DNA from 3 places in the Bacillus sp. iso_77 genome. Region 2 is predicted to be linked to each of the others. Evidence: riboswitches for the same ligand, from Rfam matches in the RefSeq annotation. Region 2 holds a riboswitch; each other region holds the start of a gene.
What was found. A riboswitch is a leader RNA that binds a small molecule or an ion and turns the genes downstream of it on or off. The one in region 2 is predicted to bind S-adenosylmethionine.
Positions count from the first base shown of each region.

Region 1: another riboswitch for S-adenosylmethionine. It lies ahead of mtnW (2,3-diketo-5-methylthiopentyl-1-phosphate enolase); the one in region 2 lies ahead of AC0VYC_RS17945 (sugar ABC transporter substrate-binding protein).
Region 3: another riboswitch for S-adenosylmethionine. It lies ahead of metK (methionine adenosyltransferase); the one in region 2 lies ahead of AC0VYC_RS17945 (sugar ABC transporter substrate-binding protein).

Region 1 covers NZ_CM149683.1:1,282,384-1,285,665, reverse strand. The annotation lists gene AC0VYC_RS06510 (2-hydroxy-3-keto-5-methylthiopentenyl-1-phosphate phosphatase) at 1-345, opposite strand, end outside; gene mtnW (2,3-diketo-5-methylthiopentyl-1-phosphate enolase) at 346-1,563, opposite strand; SAM riboswitch class I at 1,663-1,764, opposite strand; gene AC0VYC_RS06500 (pyridoxal phosphate-dependent aminotransferase) at 1,809-2,999, opposite strand.
Region 2 covers NZ_CM149683.1:3,481,285-3,484,566, reverse strand. The annotation lists gene AC0VYC_RS17950 (right-handed parallel beta-helix repeat-containing protein) at 1-1,061, shown strand, start outside; SAM riboswitch class I at 1,179-1,288, shown strand; gene AC0VYC_RS17945 (sugar ABC transporter substrate-binding protein) at 1,462-2,580, shown strand; gene AC0VYC_RS17940 (sugar ABC transporter ATP-binding protein) at 2,653-3,282, shown strand, end outside.
Region 3 covers NZ_CM149683.1:2,710,631-2,713,912, reverse strand. The annotation lists gene pckA (phosphoenolpyruvate carboxykinase (ATP)) at 1-1,234, opposite strand, end outside; SAM riboswitch class I at 1,461-1,595, shown strand; gene metK (methionine adenosyltransferase) at 1,791-2,993, shown strand; gene asnB (asparagine synthase (glutamine-hydrolyzing)) at 3,142-3,282, shown strand, end outside.

The sequences.
Region 1 (3,282 bases), 1.5 Mb from region 2:
CTCTTGTTCGACAATCCCTTCAAGGATAGGATAGACAAAAAAGTCCATACCGCCGCTGAGTACATAGAAAGGAATGTCTGCTTTTTTGACATCATCGACAAACTGTTCAAATCCTTCACGAATCTCTGTATCCTCTAAAATAAATGACCGAATGGCTTCTTTCTGATCACTCGTCAGTAACTGAAACATCTGCCCGACGCCTTCTTGGATCGTGATCTCTTTTGCTAGAACACCATCCTTCCATTTCGTCCATTCTTTCGGAGCAAACTGTTTCATGATGCGAATGATATTATCATTTTTCGTAATCGTACCATCAAAATCACAACATACAATTGGTTTTTTCATTTATTCTGCTACCCTTCCCCAAAGATCAAGTGCTGCTTGTAAGTCTTGACAAGTTGATGCTTTTTCTTCGATAGACTCTTTTTTGACCACCGCATCAATGATCGAACGAAAGGCTTTCCCTCCTCCAATTGCTCCCCGCGGATGTCCGTGAATTCCCCCGCCTGCATTAATGACATGATCAAGTCCAAAATCTTTGATTAAGATCGGCACCATTCCCGGGTGAATGCCTGCTGAAGGGACAGGAAATGTTTGTTGAACTGTATCCTCTTTCACACATGCTTCGAAAATGCCAATGGCATCTTTTTTCGGAAGGGCGACTGATCCATAAGGAGAGGGAAAAAGACTTAAATCAGCACCAGCATATCGATTTAATTTGCCTAAAAGAAGAGAATGCGAGAATCCATAGTCTGGAGATGATGTCATTGCACCGCTCACTGCCGGATGTGCCATGATCGGCAATGGGATCTCTGGATCTTCAGCCAAGCTTTGCATGACATCAAGTCCATACGCAAAAACGTTGAATAAAAGCGCATCAGCCCCGAGTTCGGCTGCCTTTCTTGCTCGATCTTTCAAATCAAAAGTTCTACCAGTTAAATTAACAGCATAAAGCGTGCGATGTCCTGTCTCTTCATATGTTTCTTTTAATATCTTTTTTCCTTCCTTGATTCGATCTTCAAAAGGGGCTAATGGGCTTTCAAATAAAATCTCATCATCTTTGATGAAGTCTACTCCACCTAAAGCCTGTAAGCGGAGCTGTTCTTTTAAATCCTCCATATCACGACCGATCACGCCTTTAAATATACTCATCAATAGCGGCCGATCAAACACGCCTACTTTCTTTCGTATCCCCTCAATGCCAAATACCGGTCCTGGCAGACAGCTTTTAAACCTTTCCGAAAATTCGATATCGACGAGCTTTACTTTCCCATCCAGTGAAAGCTTTCCAAAAATCGTCGTCAACACCGCTGGTATATCAGCTGAAAAGTTCGCCTCAGGATAAGCAATGGTCACCTCTGTTTGATACAGACTACCATTTGCGGGAGACTGTTCTTTTACGCTCACCACACGGCCTTTATGTTTTTTCAGCTGCTCCTTTTTGAGCTGCGGCAAGTCCGTCCATGACCCGACCGTTAACCCAAGTGCGATCTGCTCTGCTTTTCGGTCTATTTGTTCATCCTCTAGATGTGTTAGTACGTATGTTGCCAGTAGTTCACTCACTAGGAATCCCCTTTCGATTGCGTCCTGTATATGGTCAATAAAAAAACCTCTTTAAGTGCTTGATCAGCGCGTTAAAGAGGTTTCGTCTCATTCATCCGAATCTTATCTCTCAGCGCTTGCTGCAAGAATTAGCACCGTGCTTCATGGAAGTCGGTTGCCGGGCTTCATTGGGCTAGTCCCTCTGCCTACTCTTGATAAGAATATTCAATTTTCTTAAATATTGCCTGAATTATCGCACCATTTTTTTACGTTGTCAATGGCTTTTTTTCAAATAACTGCAAGGCAGCGATACGATCAGCGGCTTCCTTTAGCCGCTCCTCACTTGTTAAAAGTCCGACTCTGACGTAGCCTTCACCGTGAGCACCAAAGCCATTCCCGGGTGCAACAACAACATGTGCTTTTTCTAATAATACATCAGAAAAAGTTTCCGATGTATACCCTTCAGGCACCTTTAACCAAGCAAAAAACGAGCCCTTTGGCGCACTGACGTCCCAGCCAATCTCTTTGCATGCAGCAATCCAAGTGTTTCGTCTTTTTTCGTACCGATCATTTTGTACTTGTACGCACGTTTGATCGCTTAAAAGTGCTTCTGCTGCTGCATCTTGAGTTGCTTTAAACAGTGACACAAACAGGTGATCCTGATAAAGCTCAATGGCTTCGATAACAGAGGCATTCCCTGCTGCAAAACCGACTCTCCAACCAGCCATATTATACGTTTTGGACAATGTATAGATTTCAATACCTGTCTCTTTTGCTCCGTCTATTTGCAGGAAACTAAGGGGCTTTTCGCCGTCAAATCCTATGCCGCCATATGCAAAATCATGGACTACACACATCTTATTTTCATTCGCAAACGCAACAGTATCTTCAAAAAATGTCCGGGTTGCAGTCGCACCAGTCGGATTATTTGGGTAATTTAAGTACATCAATTTTGCTTGATTCTTATCCTGCTCTGACAATTTGTGGTAGTCAGGTAAAAAATCATTTTGTTCAAGAAGAGGCATTGTGACCATGCGAGCTCCGGCAAGCACAGCGCCTGACCAGTAATCAGGATAGCCCGGATCTGGAACAAGCAGCGTATCACCTGGATTCAGTAAACATTGCGGCAATTCGACTAGTCCCGCTTTCCCTCCAAATAAGATGGCAATCTCTGTCTTTGGGTCAAGCGTGACGCCATATTCTCTTTCATAAAAAGCAGCTGCAGCTTTTTTTAGTTTCGCTGTCCCGCGGAATGAGGAGTATTGATGATTTTCAGGTTTTGCTACCGCTTCCTGCATCGCTTTCACAATATGTGGAGGAGTGGGCTGATCAGGATTTCCTTGACCTAAATTAATCACATCTGCCCCTTCCTGCACTTTTTTCTGTACTTTTTGTACAAGCGACGCAAAAAATTGTTTCGGTAAATGTTTCAATACATCCGATTGCTGGAATTCCATTTTTTCACCTTCTATTCAAGTTACGTGACAATACAATCACTGTAATGGATTGTTTTATGAATTGTAAAGCAATTTTGAAAAAAGATTGACATGTGAACTGCAGCTCTGATAATATCTAGAATTAAGAAATGCAAGCAGACATGAAACAATTACATATTGATTTCTCTTATCGAGAGTTGGGCGAGGGATTTGGCCTTTTGACCCCAACAGCAACCGACCGTTAATACCACTGTGAAGTGGGGCGCAGCAAGTACAGCGCCAAGACAATTCATTGTCTTATAGG
Region 2 (3,282 bases):
ATCAAAAAAGCTATATCACCCTGAAAGGTTTGACAGTCGGTCATATTAAAACGAATAAAGAAGATGTGACACCCATCGGTATATTCATCACAGGAAGCGGCAAAGGCGTCAAACTGCTTAACAACCGTGTGTACGACATTCAGACGACACATCAAAATGGGAATGCTCATGGCATTGCGGTCTATGGAACGAAAGCACCTGCAGCCATTGAAGACATCGAAATCAAAGGAAACACTGTGGAAAAGTTAAAGCTAGGTTTTAGTGAAGCCCTTGTGCTAAACGGAAACGTGAAAAAATTCCGCGTGACACATAATACAGTCCGGCATACGGACAATATCGGGATTGATTTAATTGGTTTTGAGAATGTCGCACCTTCTAAAAAGTATGATCAAGTGCGAAATGGTGTCGTATCTAGAAACAAAGTTTATGAGATTACGAGTGTTGGGAATCCAGCGTACGGCAAGGACATCTCCGCAGGAGGAATCTATGTGGATGGCGGGAAAGACATCGTGATTGATCATAACATCAGCCATCATAATGACCTTGGGATTGAGGTCACAAGTGAACATAAAGGGAAGATGGCCGAACGCATTCGCATTGAGCACAATCAAGTATATTTAAATCGTTATACAGGCATCTCCATCGGCGGCTATGACAAGAAGCGGGGCGGAACCACAAACACGACCATCTCCCATAACATTTTGTACAAAAATGACACAGCCGGCTTAGAAGGCGGTCAATTGCTCATGCAATATCAATCGGTGAACAATCGAATCACGAATAATATCATGACAGCCAGTGCTTCGCATTACTTAGTCGTGAATCTTTACGAAGTGAACAAGAAGAATACATTCCAAAAGAATGTCTACGATGACCGCAAAGGTGCAAAAGCCTCACAGTGGGTATGGCGCGGGAAATGGCTGGAAGGCTACAAAACGTATCGCTCGAAAAGCGGTCAAGATAAAGGATCAGCACACCTCAATCCCCAATTTGTGAATGAGAAAAAATATGATTTCCGTCTTAAGGCATCATCACCTGCTAAGAAAATCATCGGCAGTTAAACAAGGCATTCGGTGCAAATGATCATTTTAGAAATTTTCAAAAAAGTCATTGACATTGATGAGACATCACATTAAAGTAAAGAAGACATTTCAACTAAAACAAATTTCATAACGGATCTCTTATCAAGAGAGGCAGAGGGACTGGCCCTATGACGCCCAGCAACCGTTTCTATTTAAGAAATTGGTGCTAATTCCTGCAAAGCTGTTACAGCTTTGACAGATAAGAGAGGAAGACTTCCCGATACATGTTTCATGCAACGGTGATCAAGCCTCTCTTTATCAAGAGAGGCTTTTTTTGATCTCTTTTTTTAGAATCAAAAGACTGGGTTCACAGGCATATTTCCACTTCTTTACCTAGTTTTCCGATGTGAAAAATAAAACAACTTGAGGAGGAACAGCAATGAAACGTAAATATTGGACATCATCTCTTGTATTATTGACGGTCCTGACCGTGCTATTATCTGGTTGCGGTACGGGATCAAGCGCAGGCTCAAAGGCTAGTGCAAACGAAAAGGTCTCCTTTGACAATGTCCCGAAGCGATTTGCAAAAGGACAGGGAGCAAAAATTAAAGTCATCCGTAAAATTGGCGGGGACGATCATACTGCTCAGTTTTTAGCAGGAACGAAGGCAGAAGGTGAAGCGCTAGGCTTTACAGTAGATGTCTACACGGCAAATGGTGATACGGCGAAGTTTCATGATGCCATTTCTCAAGCACTAGAAGAAAACTATGATGGCTTTATCATCTCTCATGGGGATGATGAGGCGACAGTCGCTGATGTGAAGAAGATCACAGCGAAAGGCATTCCAGTTGTGGCGTTTGATTCAAATCCGAAGCTGAAGGACATCAAAGGGGTCACAGTGACGTCTCAAGATGACGAGCAATTAGCGAAAAAATCATTAGATGCACTCGTGGCTGATTTTAAAGGGAAAGCAAATATTGCGTATCTTTGGGTAGACGGATTCCCTCCAATGGTGAGACGAAACAAGGTGTACCAAGAAACGCTCAAACAGCATACAGGAATCAAGGAACTTGACCGATTTGGCGTTGCGGCCTCTGATACATCAGTTCAAACACAAAATGCGGTTGCGGCTATGCTAAATAAATATCCAAAGGGTAAACTGGATGCGATTTTTGCCACGTGGGATGCATTTGCGATTGGTGCCGCAAGAGCTTTAAAAGAAGCAGGAAGAACCGAAGTGAAAATATACGGTATTGATGTGTCTAATGCCGATCTGCAAGAAATGACTGCGAAAGACAGCCCTTGGAAGTACACTGCCGCTGTCGATCCGAAGCTCATTGGCGCAATCGACGTAAGGATTCTTGCGAAGAAACTAGCTGGCGAGAAAACGCCATCTTCCTATGACCTTGAGGCCTCTCTCATTTCACAAAAGCAGCTTCAGGATGCAGGAAAGGCCATCAATATGGTCAATCTTGCAGATGAAGTAAAAGGATTCGGATCATCGACTGCTTTTGAAGAAGACTGGATGAAGACCTTGAAGAAGCATTATGCAAAATAAACAACGTGCACTCTCTTTTCATAGAGGGTGTTTCGTTTTTCAATTGACGATCAGGAGAGAAGGAGGACACCTATGACAACGCCGCTTGTTCATATGAAAAACATTTCGATTGAATTCCCAGGAGTCAAAGCGTTAGATCAAGCAAATTTCACATTAAAAAAAGGCACAGTCCATGCCCTGATTGGGGCGAACGGCGCTGGGAAGTCAACGTTAATGAAAGTTCTCTCTGGTGCTCATTCACATTTTGAAGGAACCATCCACATCAATGGCGAGGCGGCGACCATTCATACACCGAAGGATGCGGCCTCATACGGTGTGCAGACCGTCCATCAAGAAGTGGATACAGCTCTCGTGCCTTATTTAAGTGTTGGCGAAAATATGATGATTCATGAAATGGAGAAAAAACCATTCGTCTGTTGGAAAGAGATTCACCGCAAGGCAGCACAGCTGTTACAAGAGATGGACATTGACATCTCAACGAAGCGTCTTGTGAGTGATTTGACACTGGCAGAAAAACAAATGGTGCTCATTGCCAAGGCTGTGTCGATCAAATGCAGCATTTTAATTTTAGATGAACCAACCGCTCCACTTAGTCATGCAGAAACAAGCAAGTTATTCTCAATGATTCATCAATTGAAAAAGAACGGCACAGGCATCATTTTTATCTCGCATCGCATGCCGGAGATTTTCAACATCTGTGAT
Region 3 (3,282 bases), 770 kb from region 2:
TACCAAGCATTTCAGCATAGACATGAGCAGGAAGTGGTAAGAATGGTGAACCAAAGCAAGTAGAGAACGTTGTTTCTGGTGACGTCACGCCACGCTCAGTTCCCGCTAATTTACTTGTGTAACCGCTCAAGAAGTGGTACATGGCTTGTTCTTTCGTTAAACGGCTGATTGGAGGTAAAACGCCGAATGCATCAGCTGTTAAAAAGACGATGGCAGATGGGTGACCTGCAATACTTGGTTTCACGATGTTATCAATCATTTCGATTGGGTAAGCCGCACGTGTATTTTCAGTAAAGAATGTGTCATCATAATCTGCTTCACGTGTTTCTTCATCAAGTACTACATTTTCAAGCACTGATCCGAAGCTGATGGCTTTGTAAATTTGTGGTTCTTTTTCTTCACTTAAGTTCACACATTTTGCATAGCATCCGCCTTCAATATTGAAGACACCTGTGTTAGACCAGCCATGCTCATCGTCTCCAATCAGCTTGCGGCTTGCACTTGCAGAAAGCGTCGTTTTTCCAGTACCTGAAAGGCCGAAAAATAAAGCAACATCGCCTTCTTGACCGACGTTAGCAGAGCAGTGCATTGATAAAATATCTTGTTCAGGAAGCAGGTAGTTCATAACAGAGAAAATGGATTTTTTCATCTCTCCTGCATATTCTGTTCCACCGATCAGAATCGTCCGTTTTTCAAAAGAAACGATAATAAACGTTTCAGAGTTTGTGCCATCTGTTTCAGGATCTGCTTTAAAGTGAGGTGCAGATAAGATGGTGAAAGGTTTTTCGTTTGATGATGGTGTTGATCCATCAGGTCTGATGAATAGCTGCTTTGCAAAGAGATTGTGCCAAGCGAATTCATTTACAACTGTAATTGGCATACGGTATTTTTCGTCAGCACCTGCAAAACCATCAAAGACAAATAGTTCATCACGTTCTTTTAAGTATGACACAACCTTTGTATATAAACGATCAAATGCCTCTTTCGAGATCGGCTGATTGACTTGACCCCAATCAATTTTATGTTCAGAGTTTTCTTCTTTTACGATGAATTTATCTTTAGGCGAACGTCCAGTGTAGGCACCCGTTGTGGCGCGGACAGCACCAGTTGAAGTTAAAACGCCTTCATTACGTGCCAAAATCTTTTCAACAAGTTTCGGAACAGATAAATTTTGGTGCGTATTTTCTAATGAGAGCAATGACTGCAAATCTTCTTTTAAATCCACTGAGTTCATAAAAAAACCCTTCCTTTACCGTTGAATTTGTTTGTTTTGATTAGTATAACACATTGATAATAATAGTCTATACTATTTAAACATTTTTGTGTGTGTTTTTTCATTTCTGCTATGAAAATATGCTTTTTGGTGATGCTAATGATGAGGTGAAAAAAAGGGGAGATAATTCCTATGAACCATTGACATGACGCAAGGGTTTAAGATAAGATATCTTATTGAACGGATACTCTTATCCCGAGTTGGTGGAGGGACAGGCCCGATGAAGCCCAGCAACCGGTTTCTTATGAAAAAGGCATGAACATGCTGAGAAACCAAGGTGCTAACCTGATGCAAGGTACAAGAACACCTTGAGCGATAAGAGTGAAAGGCATGCGATCTCAGACCCTTTCCTCGCAATGAAGGAAATGGTTTTTTTATTTTTGGGATATCATATGAACAAATTGCCAATAACATCTCTAATATAAACATGTTGAAATATAAGAGGGAACGAGTTCCGTATCATATTGGAGGCCTCATCTTGGGATGATGTGGTCTTGTACAGGAGGAAATAGCCATTATGAGTCAAAATCGTCGTTTATTTACTTCAGAATCAGTGACCGAAGGACATCCAGATAAAATCTGTGATCAAATTTCAGACAGCATTTTGGATGAAATTTTAAAGAAAGATCCAAATGCACGTGTTGCCTGTGAAACTTCTGTAACAACCGGTCTCGTATTAGTAAGCGGTGAGATTACAACGTCTACTTATGTCGACATTCCAAAGACGGTGCGTGACACGATTAAGGAAATTGGCTACACACGTGCGAAATATGGTTTTGATGCGGAAACATGTGCGGTTCTTACATCAATTGATGAACAGTCTGCTGATATTGCGCAAGGTGTAGACAAAGCGCTTGAAGCACGTGAAGGAACAATGACTGAAGAAGAAATTGATGCAATCGGTGCAGGTGACCAAGGTCTGATGTTTGGTTTTGCAAACAACGAAACTGAAGAGCTTATGCCACTGCCGATTTCTCTTGCACATAAATTATCTCGCCGTTTAACAGAAGTACGCAAGAATGAAACACTTGCATACCTTCGTCCAGACGGAAAAACTCAAGTAACAGTTGAATATGATGAACAAAACAAACCAGTTCGTATTGATACGGTGGTTATTTCTACACAGCATGCACCAGAAGTGACGCTTGAACAAATTCAAAGCGACTTAAAAGAGCATGTCATCCGCCCTGTCGTTCCAAGTGAACTGATCGATGAAGAAACAAAATACTTCATCAACCCAACAGGCCGCTTTGTTATCGGTGGACCTCAAGGGGATGCTGGTTTAACTGGACGTAAAATCATCGTTGATACTTATGGCGGGTATGCTCGTCACGGTGGCGGTGCTTTCTCTGGTAAGGATGCAACGAAGGTTGACCGTTCTGCAGCATATGCGGCTCGCTATGTAGCGAAAAACATCGTAGCAGCTGGTCTTGCAGATTCATGTGAAGTACAGCTTGCTTATGCAATTGGTGTTGCACAGCCTGTCTCCATTTCAATTGATACATTTGGAACAGGAAAAGCCTCTGAAGAGAAATTAATTGAAGTGGTACGTGCAAACTTTGATCTTCGTCCAGCTGGCATTATTAAAATGCTTGACTTACGTCGTCCGATCTATAAACAAACCGCTGCATACGGACACTTTGGCCGTCATGACTTGGATCTTCCATGGGAAAAAACGGATAAAGCCGACACGCTTCGCAAGGAAGCATTAGGAGAATAACAACATACAAAACCGCTTATTTTAAGCGGTTTTCCTTTTGATTAAAAAAAATTCTACAAAAAGCGTAAAAATGTGAAACAAAATTGGACAAAATACTGTCTAATTATAGGTCTACTTTTAAGAAATAACATAACGTGGAGGCAATAATATGTGTGGGTTTGTTGGTGTATTTAATCACCGTCCATTGTCCGAAACTACTGAGCAGGAAGAGTTAATTAAGCAAATGAATCGTCTCATCGTTCATCGAGGTCCGGATGATGAGGGGTACTTTCATGATGAGCATGTAGGA